DNA from 4 places in the Pseudomonas sp. PK-RTE-24 genome. Region 3 is predicted to be linked to each of the others. Evidence: predicted binding sites of a transcription regulator. Region 3 holds the regulator's gene; each other region holds the start of a gene.
What was found. The regulator FliA, encoded in region 3, starts transcription of late flagellar genes. The targets are predictions, from matches to a motif close to CTAAAGTTTNNNNNNNNNNNGCCGNTAA.

Region 1: a site for FliA is predicted at 2,959-2,986, ahead of ACV8MC_RS11225 (methyl-accepting chemotaxis protein). Genes of this name have one in related genera too.
Region 2: a site for FliA is predicted at 2,235-2,262, ahead of ACV8MC_RS12500 (flagellar protein MotY). Genes of this name have one in related genera too.
Region 4: a site for FliA is predicted at 4,737-4,764, ahead of ACV8MC_RS07510 (methyl-accepting chemotaxis protein). Genes of this name have one in related genera too.

Annotation. Positions count from the first base shown of each region.
Region 1 covers NZ_CM133224.1:2,496,217-2,501,603, forward strand. The annotation lists gene ACV8MC_RS11215 (S-type pyocin domain-containing protein) at 1-316, opposite strand, end outside; tRNA gene ACV8MC_RS11220 (tRNA-Met) at 543-619, opposite strand; gene ACV8MC_RS11225 (methyl-accepting chemotaxis protein) at 735-2,792, opposite strand; gene ACV8MC_RS11230 (MFS transporter) at 3,225-4,442, shown strand; gene ychF (redox-regulated ATPase YchF) at 4,587-5,387, opposite strand, start outside.
Region 2 covers NZ_CM133224.1:2,771,362-2,776,748, reverse strand. The annotation lists gene ACV8MC_RS12505 (argininosuccinate synthase) at 1-1,124, opposite strand, end outside; gene ACV8MC_RS12500 (flagellar protein MotY) at 1,254-2,168, opposite strand; gene pyrC (dihydroorotase) at 2,329-3,375, shown strand; gene rnt (ribonuclease T) at 3,372-4,049, shown strand; gene ACV8MC_RS12485 (peroxiredoxin) at 4,124-4,726, opposite strand; gene ACV8MC_RS12480 (bacterioferritin-associated ferredoxin) at 5,039-5,257, shown strand.
Region 3 covers NZ_CM133224.1:5,670,157-5,675,543, reverse strand. The annotation lists gene flhF (flagellar biosynthesis protein FlhF) at 1-104, shown strand, start outside; gene fleN (flagellar synthesis regulator FleN) at 221-1,051, shown strand; gene fliA (RNA polymerase sigma factor FliA) at 1,048-1,788, shown strand; gene ACV8MC_RS25505 (chemotaxis response regulator CheY) at 1,956-2,327, shown strand; gene ACV8MC_RS25500 (protein phosphatase CheZ) at 2,346-3,134, shown strand; gene ACV8MC_RS25495 (chemotaxis protein CheA) at 3,188-5,387, shown strand, end outside.
Region 4 covers NZ_CM133224.1:1,713,371-1,718,757, reverse strand. The annotation lists gene ACV8MC_RS07520 (YifB family Mg chelatase-like AAA ATPase) at 1-1,243, shown strand, start outside; gene ACV8MC_RS07515 (aldose 1-epimerase family protein) at 1,240-2,454, opposite strand; gene ACV8MC_RS07510 (methyl-accepting chemotaxis protein) at 2,650-4,626, opposite strand; gene ACV8MC_RS07505 (LysR substrate-binding domain-containing protein) at 4,815-5,387, opposite strand, start outside.

The sequences.
Region 1 (5,387 bases), 2.7 Mb from region 3:
CCAAAGCCAGGTCGGCACCTATCGCCGTCGCTACAGCGGTACTGGCGGAGGGCATGAGCATGGCGCCGGCGACCATGATCTTGCCGAAGTTGCTGGCTGGCTCCTCGGCAGTGCCAGCGTCCGTGCGACACCAGTTGTCCGGCGTGCAGGACTTGGCAAAGACCCTGTCTTCGCGTGGCTTGGGCGCAGGCCACTCATCCTTCTCGATGTACACCGGCTCCGGCGCTTTCGGTGGAAGCAAAGTAAACCAGGCCCTGCCACCGCTATACGGATTTAATAACCAGTCATCGTCGAGAAGGTATTTGTATTGAGGCATGCCAACTCCCTGTATGGCGCTGAATCGAGCCAGGGGAGCTTGTCGGTATAGGAGCGATTCGGGGAGAGAGCGACAGGTGGCTGATGCTACGAAAGATCCGTTTCGTACCAGAGATCTACTTTTTTCTTACGGAGGCATCTGAATTGCATGCAGGGAGCGGGAGGAAAAGGACTTTTCTCGAGGCATAAAAAAACGGCCTACCTTTCGGTAAGCCGTTTTTAGTACTTGGTGGCTACACAGGGACTTGAACCCCGGACCCCAGCATTATGAATGCTATGCTCTAACCAACTGAGCTATGTAGCCAAGTGGCGCGCATTATTCCCCTGAAATGGCAAAGCGTCAAGCGTAAATCGAAAATATTTCTTCCTGTTTTCAACTGCTTATCCTCCAGCCCCGAAAATCGGGGCCGGGGAGGGCGTCAGCGCAGTTGGAATCTGGCGGTATTGGCGCTCAGTGCCTCGCTACCCTGGCTCAAGGTGTCCGCCGCGAGGTTTACGGCGCGTGCGCCTTCGAGCAAACGCACCGCCGCTTGATCGACCTGCTGGATATTGCCGCTGACTTCGTCGGCAGTGCTGGCCTGTTCTTCAACCGCTGTGGCGATTTGCGCCAGGGTGTCGGTGACACTCTGTACGGCGCTGGCGATTTCTCCCAGGCGTTCGCCGAGTCCGGTGACTGCTTCGGCATCCGATTGCGCCTGACCACAGGCGGCTTCCATCAGGCTTACCGCTTCGTTGACCGTGGCGCGCAGGCTGTCGACGGTGCCGGCGATCTGCGCGGTGGACGATTGCGTGCGCTGCGAGAGGCTGCGCACCTCGTCGGCGACCACGGCAAAGCCGCGACCCTGTTCGCCGGCGCGGGCGGCCTCGATGGCGGCGTTGAGCGCGAGCAGGTTGGTCTGCTCGGCGACGCCGCGAATGGTATCCACGACCAGTTGAATCTGCTGGCCTTGCTCGCTGACCCGGCCAAGCGCGGCGGCGGTATCGTTAAGGCGCTGATTGAGCTGCTGAATGCTCGCCGTGGTGCGTTGGCTGTCGCGGCTGCTGTCGGCGGCGATGCGCCGGGTTTGCTGGGCGCTGCCGGAGGCCTGTTCGCAACTCTGCGCGACGCCTTGCGAGGTGGCGGCCAATTGCGTGGCGGCAGCGGCGATCTGGCTGATCTGCAATTGCTGCGCTTCGACTTCGCTCAGGGCGCCGCTGGAGTGTTGGTTGAGGCTGCGTACCGCGTTGCTCAACTGCGAGGTCTCGTGGTCGACGCCAAGCATGCTGCTGCGCAATTGCACCACAGCGACGTTGAGCGCGGTGCTGATCGCTGCCAGCTCATCGCGCCCCACCACCGGCACTTGCAGGCTCAGGTTACCGTCGCGCAAGGCTTCGGCGAGCAAGGTGATGCCGCTGGCGCTACGGCGAATCGAGGCTTGCAGGCAGACAAACAGATACAACGCGGCCAACAGCAAGCAACCGAAGATAGCAGCGACAAGAATGAACTGGCGGATCGCCGAGCTGTAATACGCATCGAGCCGCTGATCCAGCGCGACCAGGGATTGCTGGCGCAGGGAAGCGAGGTCGGTGAGCAGCGCGTCGAGGCTGCGTTCGAAGTCCTCTGGCTTGAGGTTGATGCTGCCGCCAAACACACCGTCGTCGAGGACTTTCAGGCCGCTGTCGAGGTGTTTCAGGCTGTCGTGATACTGGCCGGCCCAGGCTTGCAGCTCGGCTGGCAGACGCGCCTCCAGCAGGCCGGCGGTTTTCACCAGTTGCTCGCGGGCGTCACCAATGCGGCTGCGCAGATCGCGCAACTGCAGGCGGCTCTGCAGGGTGAACTGACCGGAGACGACCGAAGCCTGGCCGACTGCGGCGAGACGGCCGACCCGCTCGATCAGGTCCGGCGCGTGCTGCGTGGAAATCTGCGTCAGCAGGTAGGTTTCCAGCCACGGTGCAAGGGTCAGGCGATTGTCCATGACGATCTGCTCGCGCAAGGCTTGCAGCGCGCCCAAGGCATTGGTGAAGCGGTCATAACCGTCCGGCCACCAGCCGACGCTGCTGAGGCTTTTCGAATCCAGGCCATTGAGTGTGGTTTGCAGCGCCTGAAAGCGTTCGAGGATTGCGCCGTCGGCGCCTTGCTGGTTCAGGGCATTGCCCAGCTCTGTGGTGGCTTGCAGCACTGCCGGTTGCACGCCGTCGAAGGCGGCCATGGCGGCGAGGGTGGCCGGTGTAGGCTGACGATTGGTCTCGGTGGCGCGCCAGCGGGCGGCGCGGTCGCGTTGAGCGGCGAGCAGGTTGTCCAGCGCATCCAGCGCGAGCAGCTGACGCACGCCGGCACGTTCGCCCGAGATCAGATTGAGCTTCTCGCGATAGTCATGGCCGATCATCAACAGGCTGCCGGCCAGCGGCAGAATGAACAGCAGAAACAACAATTGGAATTTACCTGCGAAGCCAAACCGCCCCAGCAATTTGATCCCCGGTGAAAGGAAAGCCTGCATGCCTCATGACTCCTCTGGACACCACGCACCATTGGCGTGCATCGCGAGCTGTTGGCTCACGACCCGTGCCCTCTAAAAGGCCTCGAAAGTTCACCCTCGCCCGCTCTGTAGGCCGGCTCTGTAGCGAAACTTCCCATTGTCGAGCGCCTTTGTAAGGCGATCGTGTTCAAGGGCAGAAGCAAGGCAAGATTCAGACCATGGCGTTGAGCTATCACCTTCGCCACCAGCGATCCCCTGTAGGAGCTGCCGAAGGCTGCGATCTTTTGACTTTGATGCTTAGAAGCAAGATCAAAAGATCGCAGCCTTCGGCAGCTCCTACGCGAGATAGGAATGTTGGTTAGTTAGCTGGCTAAGGGGATAGCGCGAGCGCACCGAAAAATGGCACATTGACGCACCTGCCTGCGGGCACCCATCTGCTGTCCGGAATTTTCCATGGCTATCAGCAACGTCCAGACCGCCGCTGCCTCGGCGACCGCTGCTCCGCAAAGCAGCCCCTTGGTGATGCGCATCATTGGCGCGGTGGCGCTGGCGCATCTGATCAATGACCTGATCCAGTCGGTGCTGCCGTCGATCTACCCGATGCTCAAGGCCAACTATGGCCTGACGTTTACCCAGGTCGGCCTGATCACCTTGACCTTTCAGTTGACCGCGTCGCTGTTGCAGCCGTGGGTCGGGTATCACACTGATCGCCACCCCAAACCGTGGCTGTTACCGGCAGGCACGGTGTGTACCTTGATCGGCATTTTGATGATGTCGGTGGTCGGCAGCTTCCCATTGATTCTGCTGGCGGCGGCGCTGATCGGCATTGGCTCGTCGACCTTTCATCCGGAAGCCTCGCGTGTTGCCCGGCTGGCCTCGGGCGGCCGGTTTGGTCTGGCGCAATCGACCTTTCAGGTCGGCGGCAATGCCGGCTCCGCGTTCGGCCCATTGCTGGCGGCGGCGATCATCATTCCCTTCGGCCAGGGCAATGTGGCGTGGTTCGGGCTGTTCGCGGTGTTTGCGCTGTTCGTGCTGTACCGCATCAGCCGCTGGTACGCCAATCACCTCAACTTGTTCAAGCTCAAGGCCGGCCAAGCCGCGACGCACGGCTTATCGAAGGGCAGGGTGACCAGTGCCTTGGTGGTCCTGGGGCTGCTGGTGTTCTCCAAATATTTCTACATGGCCAGTTTCACCAGCTACTTCACCTTCTACCTGATCGAGAAGTTCGACCTGTCGGTGGCGAGTTCGCAATTGCACTTGTTCCTGTTTTTGGGCGCAGTGGCGGCAGGGACGTTCTTCGGCGGGCCTATCGGCGACAAGATCGGGCGCAAGGCAGTGATCTGGTTTTCCATCCTGGGGGTGGCGCCATTCACCTTGATCCTGCCGCATGTCGATCTGTTCTGGACCAGCATTCTCAGCGTGGTGATCGGCTTCATTCTGGCGTCGGCATTCTCGGCGATCGTGGTGTACGCGCAGGAACTGGTGCCGGGTAATGTCGGGATGATTGCCGGGATTTTCTTCGGCCTGATGTTCGGTTTCGGCGGGATTGGCGCGGCGCTGCTCGGGCATCTGGCGGATGTGCACGGGATTGAGTACGTGTATTTCCTTTGCTCATTCCTGCCGTTGTTTGGTGTGTTGGCGATCTTTCTCCCGCGTACTAAAAAAGCTTGAGATCAAAAGATCGCAGCCTTCGGCAGCTCCTACAGGGGATAGATGTACATCTGTAGGAGCTGCCGAAGGCTGCGATCTTTTAACAATCTTTCGGGCACAAAAAAGCCGCGTATCAAACGCGGCTTTTTCTTGTGCGGCTGTTGCTTAGACGTTGAAGCGGAAGTGCATCACGTCGCCGTCCTTGACGATGTAATCCTTGCCTTCCAGGCGCCACTTGCCGGCTTCTTTGGCGCCGGCTTCGCCCTTGTACTGGATGAAGTCGTTGTAGGCGATGACTTCGGCACGGATGAAGCCTTTTTCGAAGTCGGTGTGGATCACGCCGGCGGCCTGTGGTGCGGTGGCACCGACCTTGACGGTCCAGGCGCGGACTTCTTCGACACCAGCGGTGAAGTAGGTCTGCAGGTGGAGCATTTCGTAACCGGCGCGGATCACGCGGTTCAGGCCAGGCTCTTCCAGGCCCAGGGCCTCGAGGAACATGTCCTTCTCTTCGCCATCATCGAGCTCGGCGATTTCCGCTTCGATCTTGTTGCACACCGGAACCACCATGGCGCCTTCTTCTTCGGCGATGGCCTTGACCACGTCCAGGTGCGGGTTGTTCTCGAAACCGTCTTCGGCAACGTTGGCGATGTACATGACCGGCTTGGTGGTCAGCAGGTGGAAGCCCTTGATCACGGCTTTCTCGTCCGCGCTCATGTTCTTCATCAGGCTGCGTGCCGGTTTGGCTTCGGTGAAGTGCGCGATCAGTTGCTCGAGCAGAGCCTTCTGAACCACGGCGTCCTTGTCACCGCCCTTGGCGTTGCGCGCGACTTTCTGCAGTTGTTTCTCGCAGCTGTCGAGGTCGGCGAAGATCAGTTCTAGGTCGATGATTTCGATGTCGCGTTTCGGGTCGACGCTGTTGGACACGTGGATCACGTTGTCGTCTTCGAAGCAGCGCACCACGTGAGC
Region 2 (5,387 bases), 2.9 Mb from region 3:
CCATCTTCTTCGAAGGTGGCGATGTTGGCGTCGAACAGCGAATCGTCGGACTTGCGGCCGGTGACGATGACGTTGCCCTTGTACAGCTTCAGGCGCACTACGCCGTTCACGTTGACCTGCGAAGCGTCGATCATCTGTTGCAGCATCAGACGCTCAGGGCTCCACCAGTAGCCGGTGTAGATCAGGCTGGCGTACTTGGGCATCAGCTCGTCTTTGAGGTGAGCGACTTCGCGGTCCAGAGTGATCGATTCGATGGCGCGGTGAGCGCGCAGCATGATGGTGCCACCCGGGGTCTCGTAGCAGCCACGGGACTTCATGCCGACGTAACGGTTTTCGACGATGTCGAGACGACCGATGCCGTGCTCGCCGCCGATCTTGTTCAGCGTCGCCAGTACGGTGGCCGGGGTCATTTCGACGCCGTCCAGCGCGACGATGTCGCCGTTGCGGTAAGTCAGTTCCAGGTATTGCGGGGTGTCGGGAGCCTTCTCCGGGGAGACGGTCCAGCGCCACATGTCTTCTTCGTGCTCGGTCCAGGTGTCTTCCAGCACGCCGCCTTCATAGGAGATGTGCAGCAGGTTGGCGTCCATCGAGTACGGGGATTTTTTCTTGCCGTGGCGTTCGATCGGGATCGCGTGCTTCTCGGCGTAGTCCATCAGCTTCTCGCGCGACAGCAGGTCCCACTCGCGCCAAGGGGCGATCACTTTCACGCCTGGCTTGAGCGCGTAGGCGCCCAGTTCGAAGCGCACCTGGTCGTTGCCCTTGCCGGTGGCGCCATGGGAAATGGCGTCGGCGCCGGTTTCGTTGGCGATTTCGATCAGGCGCTTGGCGATCAGCGGACGGGCGATGGAGGTACCCAGCAGGTACTCGCCTTCGTAAACGGTGTTGGCGCGGAACATCGGGAACACGAAATCACGCACGAACTCTTCGCGCAGATCGTCGATGTAGATTTCTTTGACGCCCATGGCCTGAGCCTTGGCGCGGGCCGGCTCGACCTCTTCGCCTTGACCGAGATCGGCGGTGAAAGTCACCACTTCACAGTTATAAGTATCCTGCAGCCACTTGAGGATCACCGAAGTGTCCAGGCCGCCGGAATACGCCAGAACGACCTTGTTTACGTCCGCCATGCCATCACTCCACGGGGTTCTACGGAAAGCCGGGGAGTCTACCGCTCAAACGCGATAATTTACAGAGGCGCGACAGCTTAAGACGACAAAGCGACAGAATCTGTCGAGAGCGCGACGATGACCGGCGAGTCAGGAAGTCGCTGCGGCGGTGGCTGGCGTACTCGCTTGCGGCGCTGGCGCAGGAGCTGTGGTCGGAGCCGCACGCGACAGTTTCACATTGACCCGGCGATTCTTCGCACGATTGGCTTTGCTGGTGTTCGGCACGATCGGATACTGCTCGCCGTGGAAACGCACGGTGATCTGCGATTCCTGAATGCCGTTGGCCTTGAAGAAATCGACTACCGCCAGCGCGCGGCGGCGCGACAATTCGCGGTTGGTCAGGCGATTGCCGCTGTTGTCGGAATGGCCGTCGAGGTCAATGTGGTTCACCGTCGGGTCGGCCTTCATGTATTCGAGCATCACTTGCAGCTTGGCCTTGGCAGCCGGGTCCAGCTCAACGCCTTCGCCGGGGAAGCCGATCTGCGACTGCTTGATCTGGTCGAAATTCTGCGGCAGCAATTTCGCCACGCAGCCTTGATAGTCGTTGAACGCCTTGCTGAATTTCACCGGCAACAAACGCACTTCCGACACCCGGCCATCGCCAGACGCACGGCGAACTACCGGGCTGCGGCCGTCCAGCAGACCGCTGATCAGCCCACCGGCCTGGGATTGCGAGCTGTTGAACAACACATTGCCGCTGCCCAGCCGTACCGAGCCCAGATTGATGTCGCCGCGCCCCGGCTGCCACGGTGCAGCGGCAGCGAGCAACGTCGCCGAGCCGCCACCAAGCATGGCGTTGTAGGCGTTCAGGCGAAAGATCGCCTGCTCACCGGCCTTGCGCACGAATTCGCCCGAGCCGAAATCAGTGATCGGTTGCGTCAGGCGGCATTCGAACTTGTCGCCGGCGACCGTCCACTCAATGTTCTCCAGACGGGTCTGGTAAGTCAGCGCCATCGCGGGAAGGCTGGCAAACACACTGAGCAGGGCTAAATAACGCTGGCGCACGGGAGGCTCCATTGGCTTGTGAAACACAAACACCGATTCACACAATGTTTACGGCATACCTTCGGGATATCGGACGCTTGTGGCAAAACTTGATAGCGGGTGCCTGCAAGAGTCTTTTCCGGTAGCATTCGCCTCAGTTTGACCCGCCTGGAATCCCCTCATGTCCGACCGCCTGACCCTGCTGCGTCCCGACGACTGGCACATTCATCTTCGCGATGGTGCCGTGTTGACCAATACCGTTGCCGATGTGGCCCGCACCTTCGGGCGCGCGATCATCATGCCGAACCTGGTACCGCCGGTGCGCAACGCCGCTGAAGCCGACGGCTATCGTCAGCGCATTCTCGCTGCCCGCCCGGCCGGCAGTCAGTTCGAGCCGTTGATGGTGCTGTACCTCACCGACCGCACCCAACCGGAAGAAATTCGTCAGGCCAAGGCCAGCGGTTTCGTCTACGCCGCCAAGCTCTATCCGGCCGGCGCGACCACCAATTCCGATTCCGGCGTGACCAGCATCGACAAGATCTTCCCGGCGCTGGAAGCCATGGCCGAAGTCGGCATGCCGCTGTTGATCCACGGTGAAGTCACCCGTGGCGACGTCGATGTGTTCGACCGCGAAAAAATCTTCATCGATGAGCACATGCGCCGCGTGGTCGAGCGCTTCCCGACGCTGAAAGTGGTGTTCGAGCACATCACCACCGGTGACGCCGTGCAATTCGTCAACGAGGCTTCGGCCAACGTCGGCGCGACCATCACCGCGCATCACCTGCTGTACAACCGTAACCACATGCTGGTGGGCGGGATTCGGCCACACTTTTATTGCTTGCCGATCCTCAAGCGCAACACCCATCAGGAAGCCTTGCTCGATGCCGCCACCAGCGGCAGCGCCAAGTTCTTCCTCGGCACCGACTCGGCGCCCCACGCCCAGCACGCCAAGGAAGCCGCCTGCGGTTGCGCCGGTTGCTATACCGCCTACGCCGCCATCGAGATGTATGCCGAAGCGTTTGAACAGCGTAATGCGCTGGACAAGCTCGAAGCCTTCGCCAGCCTCAACGGCCCGCGTTTCTACGGCCTGCCGGCAAACACCGATCGCATCACCCTGGTTCGCGAAGAATGGACTGCCCCAACCAGCCTGCCATTTGGCGAGCTGACCGTTATCCCGCTGCGCGCCGGTGAAAAACTGCGCTGGCGCCTGCTGGAGGAACACGCGTGAGTGAAGAGCATTTCGACGATGAGCTGGACGGTCAAAGTGGTGGCGGCGGTTCCCGTCACCCGATGGCAGCGCGTTTTCGCGGCTACCTGCCGGTTGTCGTCGACGTAGAAACCGGTGGCTTCAACGCAGCCACCGATGCCCTGCTGGAGATTGCCGCGACCACCATCGCCATGGATGAAAAGGGTTTCGTGTACCCGGATCACACCTACTTCTTCCGCGTCGAGCCATTCGAAGGTGCGAACGTTGAAGCGGCAGCGCTGGAGTTCACCGGGATCAAGCTCGATCATCCGCTGCGCATGGCCGTCAGCGAAGAAACCGCGCTGACCGACATCTTCCGTGGCATCCGCAAGGCGCTCAAAGCCAACGGCTGCAAGCGGGCAATTCTGGTCGGACACAACAGCAGTTTCGACCTGGGCTTCCTCAACGCCGCAGTTGCGCGTCTGGATATGAAGCGCAACCCGTTCCACCCGTTCTCCAGTTTCGACACCGCGACCCTGGCGGGTCTGGCGTATGGTCAGACCGTGCTGGCGAAAGCCTGTCAGGCCGCCGGCATCGATTTCGACGGGCGTGAAGCGCACTCGGCGCGTTACGACACCGAAAAGACCGCTGAGCTGTTCTGCGGCATCGTCAATCGCTGGAAGCAGATGGGCGGCTGGGAAGACTTCGACGACTGATCCTCGTCGAGCAAATCCCGCGCATGAAAAAACCGGCCACGTGGGCCGGTTTTTTTGTACCTCGACGTTGCGCCTTACAGGGCCGCAGCGTTCTCGGTCAGGTAAGCCGCAACGCCTTCCGGCGAAGCGTTCATGCCTTTGTCGCCTTTCTTCCAGTTGGCCGGGCAGACTTCGCCGTGCTCTTCGTGGAATTGCAGCGCGTCGACCAGACGGATCAGCTCTTCCATGTTACGGCCCAGCGGCAGGTCGTTGATGATCTGCGAGCGAACCACGCCTTTGTCGTCGATCAGGAACGCGCCACGGAAAGCCACGCCGCCTTCGGATTCAACGTCGTATGCCTTGGCGATGTCGTGCTTCATGTCGGCAGCCATGGTGTATTTCACCTGGCCGATGCCGCCATTGTTCACTGGAGTGTTGCGCCAGGCGTTGTGGGTGAAGTGCGAGTCGATCGACACAGCGATCACTTCAACGTTGCGCGCCTTGAAGTCAGCCATGCGGTTGTCCAGAGCGATCAGCTCGGACGGGCAGACGAAGGTGAAGTCCAGCGGGTAGAAGAACACCAGGCCGTATTTGCCTTTGATGGCCGAGGACAGGGTGAAGCTGTCAACGATCTCGCCATTGCCGAGTACGGCCGGGACGGTGAAGTCTGGGGCTTGTTTGCCTACGAGTACGCTCATTGATATCTCCTGGTGTAGAAACTTGAAGTTCAGGGTCCGGGCCAGCCTGTCACCCTCAGGCGACAGCCCTGTGACACGAACCCTCTTCGCAAGGGACGACCATCATACACTGCGTGTTTGGCCTGTCCGTAACGGATTTTCCCTGTTCGGTTATCCACTGCGTATTCATGGGGTCAGACGCGCATTTGGAAAATACCGTTCGTCAGTCGCTGGGAAATTGGCTGGGAAGCGTTCCGAAAGCACTTTGACAATCATTCTCGTTAACATTAAGATCCATCGCAATTGAGTCACAACCAGCGACGGTTCTTACTTATGTATGTTTGCCTCTGCACTGGCGTCACCGACGGACAGATCCGCGAAGCGATCTATGAAGGTTGCTGCAGCTACAAAGAAGTTCGCCAGGCCACCGGCGTCGCCAGCCAGTGCGGCAAATGCGCCTGCCTTGCCAAGGAAGTGGTCCGCGAAACCCTGACCAAGCTGCAAACCGCCCAGGCCGCGATCCCCTACCCTGTAGAATTTACTGCTGCGTAAATGCCCCCATTTCAAAGAACCGGACTTCGCGTCCGGTTTTTTTATGCCTGAAAATCAATTGCTTAGCGTCCAGACGCGGAACACAAACATTCTTATTCCGATTAATTTTCATTTATTATTCAATAACTTA
Region 3 (5,387 bases):
TCAGCCGCGCCGTCAGCGTGCAAATGCAGGAAGAACCCAGCGAAGAAGCCATGGCTGACATGTTCGCTGATATCTATCACAGCCCGACCAAGCAGGTTGGCTGAGGTAATCATGAACAGTTTTTGTACCTACATCGATGGTCTGCCACGCATTGTTCCGATCAGGAACGCGCAGCCAGTAATGTGGCCTCCGTCTATGCAAGACAAGGTAAAGAAATAACATGGGCAGCATGCATCCCGTACAGGTGATCGCGGTGACCGGCGGCAAAGGTGGCGTCGGCAAGACTAACGTGTCAGTGAACTTGTCGCTGGCGCTGGCAGAGCTTGGCCGTCGGGTCATGCTGCTGGACGCCGACCTGGGCCTGGCGAACGTCGACGTTCTGCTGGGGCTGACACCCAAGCGCACACTGGCCGACGTTATCGAAGGCCGTTGCGAACTGCGCGACGTGCTGTTGCAAGGCCCGGGCGGGATTCGCATCGTGCCGGCGGCCTCCGGCACGCAGAGCATGGTGCACCTGAGCCCGGCGCAACATGCCGGCCTGATCCAGGCGTTCAGCGACATCGGCGACAATCTCGACGTGCTGGTGATCGACACCGCTGCGGGTATTGGTGACTCGGTAGTCAGTTTCGTTCGTGCCGCGCAAGAGGTGTTGCTGGTGGTCTGCGACGAGCCGACTTCGATCACCGACGCTTACGCGCTGATCAAGTTGCTCAACCGCGACTACGGCATGAACCGCTTCCGCGTGCTGGCCAACATGGCGCAGAGCCCGCAAGAAGGGCGCAACCTGTTCGCCAAGTTGACCAAGGTCACGGATCGCTTCCTCGACGTCGCCCTACAATACGTCGGCGCCGTGCCATACGACGAAAGCGTGCGCAAGGCAGTGCAGAAGCAGCGCGCCGTCTACGAAGCCTTTCCCCGTTCCAAGTGCGCACTGGCCTTCAAAGCCATCGCCCAGAAGGTCGATACCTGGCCGCTGCCCGCCAACCCGCGCGGGCATCTGGAATTTTTCGTCGAGCGTCTCGTGCAGCAAACCGCAGGGCCTGTGATATGACCGCCAGTGGCATGAATCTTTACAAAAAGTCGGCGCGTGACGCGCAATACGAATTGATCGAGCGTTACGCGCCACTGGTCAAGCGCATTGCCTATCACTTGCTGGCGCGCCTGCCGGCCAGCGTGCAGGTCGAAGACCTGATCCAGGCCGGGATGATCGGTTTGCTGGAAGTCTCGACCAAATACGACGCCAGCAAAGGCGCCAGTTTCGAAACGTACGCGGGCATTCGAATCCGCGGCGCGATGCTCGATGAAGTGCGCAAAGGGGATTGGGCGCCACGCTCGGTTCACCGTAATACCAGGATGGTCAGCGACGCGATTCGCTCGATTGAAGCTAAAACCGGCCGTGACGCTAAAGATCACGAGGTTGCGGCCGAACTCCAATTGAGTCTCGACGATTACTACGGGATTCTGAATGACACCTTGGGCAGTCGCCTGTTCAGTTTCGACGACCTGTTGCAGGACGGCGAACACGAAGGGCTGCACGAGGATGGCGCCAGTGCTCATATGGAGCCGTCACGCGATCTGGAAGATGAACGCTTTCAGGCGGCGCTGGCGGACGCGATTGCCAATTTGCCGGAGCGTGAGCGACTGGTGTTGGCGCTGTACTACGACGAAGAGCTGAACCTCAAGGAGATCGGTGAAGTCCTTGGCGTCAGTGAATCGCGGGTCAGCCAGTTACACAGCCAGTGCGCGGCCCGTCTGCGGGGGCGTTTGGGGGAGTGGCGAGCGCGCTGAAGGCAGTGTGGGGACACTGCGAAACGAGGCTGGTGCGGTGATGAACGGCGCCGGTCTCGATCCGTTGTGCTCCAGACAAACTTTAAGTGCTGCGCCGATTGATTGAAGTGGCGCGTCCAGGTGCTGGGCGCGTTTAAGACTGCTTGGAGGTCGAATTGAACAAAGACATGAAAATCCTCATCGTTGATGACTTCTCAACGATGCGGCGGATCATCAAGAACCTGCTGCGCGATCTTGGGTTCACCAACACCGTCGAGGCCGACGATGGCACCACTGCCATTCCGGTGCTCAACAGCGGCAGCATCGACTTTCTGGTAACGGACTGGAACATGCCGGGCATGACCGGTATCGACCTGCTGCGTCACGTGCGCGCCGATGAAAAACTCAAGCACCTCCCGGTGTTGATGGTGACTGCTGAAGCCAAGCGCGAGCAGATCATCGAGGCCGCTCAGGCCGGTGTGAACGGTTACGTAGTCAAACCTTTCACGGCTCAAGCGTTGAAAGACAAAATCGAGAAGATTTTCGAACGCATCGGCTGATGAATGCGCGGGGGAGCTATGGAGCATAACGAATCATCACAGGGCGATTTCGAATCGACCCTGAAAAAACACGCGGTCGAACTGGTCGAGAGCCTTGAAAAAGGCAAGTTCGGCGACGCGGTGCAACTGATCCATGAGCTCAATCAGACCCGTGACCGCGGCCTGTATCAGGAAGTGGGCAAGCTCACACGTGAACTGCACAGTGCGATCGTCAATTTCCAGATCGATCCGCACATGCCGCAGGCCGAGGAAGTGTCGCAAATCACCGACGCCACCGAACGCCTGGGCTATGTGGTCAAGCTGACGGAAGCCGCGGCCAACCGCACCATGGATCTGGTGGAAAGCGCCACCCCGGTGGTCAACAGTCTGGCTGATGAAGCGCAGACGTTGAGCGCCGATTGGGGCCGCTTCATGCGTCGCGAGGTCGGGGCTGAAGAGTTCCGTGAACTGGCGCGCCGGGTCGACGGTTTTCTGTCACGCAGCAGCACGGACAACCGTGCGGTGTCGAGCAACCTCAACGACATCCTGCTGGCTCAGGATTACCAGGACCTCACAGGTCAAGTGATCAAGCGTGTGACCCAACTGGTCACCGAAGTCGAAAGCAATCTGCTCAAACTCGTGCTCATGGCCAGTCAGGTCGACCGCTTTGCGGGCATCGAACATGACCGCGCCGCAATGCTTGCTGAAAAAGATCCACAAAAACATCTCTCGCAGGGTGAAGGTCCGCAGATTCATGCCGATAAACGAGAAGACGTTGTGTCCGGTCAGGACGATGTGGACGATTTGTTATCCAGCCTTGGATTCTAGAGTTTCGGAATTCGGGTTTTTTGGGTTTTTAGACCTGTAGGAGCACCCCATTAATGAGCTTCGGCGCCGATGAAGAGATCCTTCAGGATTTCCTGGTTGAGGCCGGCGAGATTCTTGAGCAACTGTCCGAACAACTGGTCGAGCTGGAAAGCCGCCCGGATGATGCAGATCTGCTCAATGCAATTTTTCGCGGTTTCCACACTGTAAAAGGGGGCGCCGGCTTCCTTCAGCTCAATGAGCTGGTGGAGTGCTGTCACATCGCCGAAAACGTTTTCGACATCCTGCGCAAGGGTGAGCGTCGCGTTGATGCAGAGCTGATGGACGTTGTGCTCGAAGCACTGGACGCGGTGAACAGCATGTTCAGCGAAGTCCGTGAGCGTGCACCGATCACCGCTGCCACGCCGGAACTGTTGGCCGCGCTGGCGCGTCTGGCCGAACCGCAATCGGCGGATGAAGCCCCGGCTTCGCCGGTTGCCGAGATGATCGAAGAACTGGTCGTTGAAAGCGACTCCTCGGACGACATCACCGATAACGAATTCGAACAACTGCTGGACTCGCTGAACGCCGTCAAGGCCCAGGCTGAGGCTCCGGCCGCTGCTGTGGCGCCCGCGTCGGTTGCCGACACGGCGGCGAGCGATGAAATCACCGACGCCGAATTTGAATCGCTGCTCGATCAACTGCATGGCAAAGGCCAGTTTGCTGTCGATGCGGTCGCTCCGGCGGCACCAGCAGCGCCGGCTGCTCCGGCCGCGCCTGCTGCGGGCGACAGCTCGGACATCACCGACGACGAATTCGAAGCCTTGCTCGATCAGTTGCACGGCAAGGGCAACTTCGCCGTTGACGCGCTGGAATCGGCCATCGCTTCCGCCCCGTCAGCACCTGCTGCACCGGCAGCCGCTGCGGCCGGCAGTGACCTGATCAGCGATCACGAATTCGAATCGCTGCTCGACGAATTGCACGGCAAAGGCAAGTTTGACGCCAGCGCTGCGACTGCCGGCTCTGCGTCGAGCGTCGCCACGCCAACGGCGAAAGCTCCGGCTGCCGCTGCTGCGCCGAAACCTGCCGCCAAGCCTGAACCGAAAGCCGAGGCGCCGAAACCGGCCGCCGCGGCTGCACCGGCTCCGGCCCGTGCGCCAGCCGCTGCACCGGCAGAAAAACCGGCCAGCGAAGCGGAAACCACCGTGCGCGTCGACACCGCGCGGCTCGACGAGATCATGAACATGGTCGGTGAGCTGGTGCTGGTGCGTAACCGTCTGGTGCGTCTGGGCCTCAACAGCGGCGACGAAGCCATGTCCAAGGCCGTGTCGAACCTCGACGTGGTCACCGCTGACCTGCAGACCGCCGTGATGAAAACGCGGATGCAGCCGATCAAGAAGGTCTTCGGGCGCTTCCCGCGTCTGGTTCGCGACCTCGCACGTCAGCTCAAGAAAGAGATCAACCTGGAACTGGTGGGCGAAGAAACCGACCTCGACAAAAACCTTGTCGAGGCTCTGGCCGACCCGCTGGTCCACTTGGTGCGCAACGCTGTCGACCACGGCATCGAGTCGCCGGAAGAACGCGAAGCATCGGGCAAGGCCCGTGGCGGTCGCGTGGTGCTGGCGGCCGAGCAGGAAGGCGACCATATCCTGCTGTCGATCTCCGACGACGGCAAAGGCATGGACCCGAACGTCCTGCGTTCGATCGCGGTAAAACGCGGTGTGATGGACAAGGACGCCGCCGATCGCCTGAGCGATACCGAGTGCTACAACCTGATTTTCGCTCCGGGTTTCTCGACCAAGACCGAGATCTCCGACGTGTCCGGCCGTGGTGTCGGCATGGACGTGGTGAAGACCAAGATTTCCCAGCTCAACGGTTCGATCAACATCTACTCGACCAAGGGCCAAGGCTCGAAGATCGTCATCAAGGTGCCGCTGACCCTGGCGATCATGCCGACGCTGATGGTCATGCTGGGCAATCAGGCGTTTGCGTTCCCGCTGGTCAACGTCAACGAAATCTTCCACCTCGACCTGTCGACCACCAACGTCGTCGACGGTCAGGAAGTGGTGATCGTGCGCGACAAGGCGCTGCCATTGTTCTACCTCAAGCGCTGGCTGGTCAGCTCCGCCGCTCACGAAGAGCAGCGCGAAGGCCATGTGGTGATTCTTTCGGTGGGCACTCAGCGCATCGGCTTCGTCGTCGATCAACTGGTCGGCCAGGAAGAAGTGGTCATCAAGCCATTGGGCAAAATGCTCCAGGGAACTCCGGGCATGTCCG
Region 4 (5,387 bases), 1.9 Mb from region 3:
GATTGCTTTGGGGATTCTGTCGGCGAGTGTGCAGGTGCCCTGCCTGACCCTGGACGAGGTGGAATGTCTGGGTGAGTTGGCGCTGTCGGGTGCCGTGCGGCCGGTGCGTGGTGTGCTGCCGGCGGCACTGGCGGCGCGCAAGGCCGGGCGGGCGCTGGTGGTGCCTCGAGCGAATGCAGAAGAGGCGTGCCTGGCATCCGGGCTCAAGGTGTTTGCGGTCGATCATTTGCTGGAAGCGGTGGCGCATTTCAATGGGCACACGCCGGTCGAGCCTTACGTTTCCGATGGTTTGATGCACGCTGCCAAGCCCTATCCCGACCTCAACGAAGTGCAGGGTCAAACAGCCGCAAAACGCGCATTGCTGATTGCCGCAGCGGGGGCGCACAACTTGTTGTTCAGCGGGCCTCCGGGAACCGGCAAGACGCTGCTGGCCAGTCGTCTGCCAGGATTACTGCCACCGCTTTCCGAATGTGAGGCGCTGGAAGTGGCAGCGATTCAATCGGTCGCCAGCGGGGTGCCTCTGACTCACTGGCCGCAACGCCCCTTCCGCCAACCACACCATTCGGCTTCAGGGCCGGCATTGGTCGGTGGCAGCTCGAAACCGCAACCCGGCGAGATCACCCTCGCCCACCATGGCGTGCTGTTTCTCGATGAGTTGCCGGAGTTTGATCGCAAGGTGTTGGAAGTTTTACGCGAGCCTTTGGAGTCGGGACATATCGTCATCGCGCGGGCCAAGGATCGCGTACGTTTCCCCGCGCGATTTCAATTGGTTGCCGCGATGAATCCGTGTCCCTGTGGATATCTTGGCGAACCGAGCGGCAAATGCTCGTGCACACCGGACATGGTCCAGCGCTATCGCAACAAGCTGTCAGGGCCGCTGCTGGACCGGATCGATCTGCACCTGACCGTGGCGCGGGAGGCAACCGCGTTGAATCCGGCAGCCAAGCCCGGCGAAAACAGCGCCAGCGCTGCGGCTCTGGTGGCCGAGGCTCGCGAACGACAGCAGAAGCGTCAGGGCTGTGCCAATGCGTTTCTCGATCTGCCGGGGCTCAAGCGTCACTGCAAGTTATCCACAGCTGACGAGAAATGGCTGGAGGCGGCATGCGAGCGACTGATCCTGTCGCTGCGCTCGGCGCATCGCCTGCTCAAGGTCGCGCGCACACTGGCGGATCTTGAGCAGGCCGATGCGATTACCCGCGAGCATCTGGCCGAGGCACTGCAATACCGGCCGGCGACACCTTAATGCTCGGTCAGATCAACCAGCGGTGCCTGACGCACTTCGGTATCACGCCCGGCCTGAATATCGGTCACACGCTTCAAGGCGTTATCCACCGCAGCTTTATCCGCCAACAGGCTGTAGCTGATCTGGAACTGCTTGTGCTGTTTTGGGGCGATGGTCGGCACCAGATTCAACGGCCGCTGATAGCGACGGTTATAGGAAAAACTCGTCCCAGGCTCCAGCCCGGTGACGTAGCCCTGCCCCTGGGTGTCGGTGTTTTTCCACAGCGAGAACACCGGCAACTGCTCGGTGTTGAAGCCAACGGATACGCCGAGACTACCGGCCTTGTTGTGCAACACAGTCAAGGTGTCACCCTTGGCGTCCGCATACGGCACGACGTTGTAGACAGTTTCGTCGTAGTCCTTGGTTGGCGCGCGATAGGTCTGCCAGTCGGGCAGGTCACCCTTGGCCTTGTCGTTGAACGGCGATACCTGCTTCACCGGCGCAGCGAATTTTGCCCCTTGCTCAAGAAACGGCGTGCTGAAATTGCTGTGATACAGCGCCTGATATTCCTTCGCATAGTCGCCGTTGTTGGTCAGAGTGTCGTTAAGGGCGAAGCTTGCGCTGCCCGGTTCGGTGACCAGTTCGGTCGCTACCGAGAAATCGACTTTCTTGAATGCCTGCTCTTTCAGCTCGCCACGCAGCGTGATGGCATACGGCGGCTTCTCGTCGATGTGCAAAGTGACGGTGCTGGCCGGGATGTTGGCGGCGCGACCGTGCAGGGTCAGCAGTTCGCCGTTGTCCATGCCGGGATGGCCAACCCACTCGTAACCGCAACGGGTGACCAGCTCATTGAAGCCTTCCAGCCAGCCCAGACCACCGCGACCGTTGAGTTCGATGAACGCTGGGTTGACCACGTCCTTGACCGGCGAATCCCAGCCCATGCGCACGTCGCCCACCGAAGCCTGCAACACGTTCATGCCACGGGTTGGCACCACCGAGAGTTTCATCGTGCCGTTATCGATGTCGACGATGCTGACGCCCTCCTGACGACCGCCATGCAGAGTACGCAAGGTCACGGAAAACGGTTTGGCGGTTTTTACACCGAGTTGCTCACTGGTGATCGTCCGGTTTTTTGCCGGAGTGTTGGCGTCGAGCAGGACATAGTCCCAAGCCATGGCATGAGAAGCGGCAGAGAATGCGCCGAGGGCGACGAGGAGTTTGAGCGGGGTCATGGCAGCAGCCTTTATTGGAGTTGTGCCATTTTTATAGCGCTGCGGAAACGTTTCAGCAAGTGCAAAGAAGAGGCGGGAGAAAAGCATTCGCAAGCAGGCTCGCTCCCACTGGGGTTTCCGGATTTCACAACCTTTGTGAATCACACCGAAAACTGTGGGAGCGAGCCTGCTCGCGGTAGCTGTTTCAAAGACGCATCAACGGAAGCGATCAACCTCGGAACGCAGATCCGCCGCCAGCTTCTCCAGCTCTTTCGCGGTGACAGCCAGGTTCGACACCACCTCACGCTGCTCACTGTTGGCCAGTGCGATGCTCTGCAAATTGCTGCTCAGCAACGTAGCAGTGCTGCTCTGCTCCTGAGTGGCGGTGGTGATCGCGGCGAACTGCTGGCCTGCCGAACGGCTCTGCTCGTCGATCCGCGCCAGCGCCGAGGCGACATTGGCGTTGCGCGACAGGCCTTCCTGCATCAGCACGTTGCCCTGTTCCATAGTGCTGATCGCGTTGCCGGTTTCCTGTTGGATGCTGTGGATCATGCTGGAGATTTCATCGGTCGCCTGACGGGTACGCGAGGCGAGGCTGCGCACTTCGTCCGCGACCACGGCAAAACCGCGACCTTGTTCACCGGCACGCGCGGCTTCGATGGCAGCGTTGAGTGCCAGCAGGTTGGTCTGCTCGGCGATCGAGGTGATCACACCGACAATTCCGCCGATTTCCTGAGAGCGCTGCCCCAGCGTGTTGATCACGCTGGCGGTGCTGTTCAGCGCACCGGCGATCTGCTCCAGCGACGACGACGCTTCTTCCATCGAGCTGCGGCCGATCTGCGTTTGCTGAGCGTTTTCCTGCGCCAGGCGCTGGGTCGCGCCCATGTTGTCGGCGATGTTCAACGACGTCGCGCTGAACTCTTCCACGGCGCCGGCCATGCTGGTGATTTCGCCCGACTGCTGCTCCATGCCCTCATACGCACCGCCGGACAAACCGGACAGCGCCTGCGCACGGCTATTGACCTCTTCCGAAGCGCGGCGGATGTGCTCGACCATGGTCGACAGCGCCTGGCTCATCTGGTTGAACGCGCGGGACAGCTGCCCGATTTCATCGTGGCTCGATACGTTCAGACGCACGCTCAGATCACCAGCACCCAAGGCCTCAGCCTGACGCACCAGATCGCCCAGCGGCGCGAGTTTGCTGCGCAGCAGCCAGACCACGGAACCGACCGCGAGCAACATCGCCAGCAGGCTGCCGATCGCCAGTTGCGTACCGACGCTCCAGGTCACCGCGCGGATCTCGGCTTTCGGCATGCTCGCCACCACCGACCAAGGGCCACCTTCGAACGGCACGGCGATGCTGTAGAAGTCCTCGCCCTTGTCGCTCCAGAACTCACCCTTGCCCGGGGTTTTCACCAGGTTGTTGATGGTCGGGGCGGCTTGATCCAGGTTTTCGACACCGGCAATCGGCACCAGCCATTTGTTCTGCTCGTCGAGCAGGGCCAGCGAGCCGGTCTTGCCAATGCGGAAGCGCTTGAGATTGGCGAACTGCGCGTTCTGCGCGTCGGTGTAATCGAAACCTACATACAACACGGCGATGATCTTGCCGCCCGCATCGCGCACCGGTGTGTACTGCGACATGTAGTAGCGCTCGAACAGCAACGAGCGGCCGACATAACTCTGCCCTGCCATCAACTTCGCGTAGGCCGGGTTGGCATGATCGAGCACGGTGCCGATGGCACGGGTGCCGTCCTGCTTGCTGACGTTGGTGCTGACGCGAATGAAGTCTTCGCCGCTGCGCACGAATACCGTGGCCACACCGGCAGTCATCTGCTTGAACTCGTCAACTTCCTTGAAGTTGTTGTTCAGCACTTCGTTGCCCAGATGCAGACCCGGGGTCTGCACGCCGGCCACGGTCACTGGCTGATCGGGGTGCACACTCAGGCCACTGCCGAAGCGTTTTTCGAACAGACCGCTCAGGCGCAGGGTGCTTTCGCGCAGCGTACCGTGGAAGGTACTCAGTTGATCGGCCAGCAGCCGGGCCTCACTGGCCAGATGCTCTTCACGGGTGGCGAGGTTGGCGGAATCCAGCGAACGCAAGGCGAACACCGTACTGCCGCTGATGACTATCGCCAGTATCACAGCAAGGGCAAGACCCAGCTGCGAGGCGATCCGAGCACGAGGTTGAGACATGAACAGCTCCTGGCCGAGCCACCGAATCCTCCTTGATCGCGGTAATTGCCCGGAAAATATTCTAATAGTGGGGTGTAACGCGGAACCGGCACGACGGTTCCACAAGCTCGTAGTCGGCGGTAAAACCGAATACTTGAGCGCATTGCGTGGGTATGGCGCAGTGGTGGCATTGTGCCGGCTCGAACGTTTCAGCTCAAGCGCTCTACCGCCGGCAATTGCATGGCGCGGACTTCGCCTTGGAGAAAATCGCTGAGGCGGCGCAAACGTTCACCTCCCGGGCGCGGCTTTGGCCAGACCAGGTAATAATTCAGGCCACTGGCGACGGCCGTAGGCCACGGCAGGCTCAAGCGCCCTTGCGCAACATCTTCGGCAACCATCAACAGATCCCCCATCGAAACGCCGTAGCCGCGCGCCGCCGCGATCATGCCCAGCTCCAGCGTATCGAACACTTGCCCGCCCTTGAGCGAAACCTGATCGGACAGGCCCATGCGCTCCAGCCAACTGCGCCAGTCGCGGCGATCCGGGGTCGGGTGCAGCAGTTCAGCAGTCGCCAGACGCGCTACATCCCAAGGTTGATCATTGAGCAGGTTCGGCGCGCCGACCGGGATCAATTCCTCGGGAAACAGCAGGCTCGCTTCCCAGTCCGGCGGGAAATGCCCGTCACTGAGCAACACCGCGCAATCGAACGGTTCGTTGTTGAAGTCCACCGAATCAATGTCCATCCACGCGCTGGTCAGTTGCACCTCATTGCCCGGCTGCAA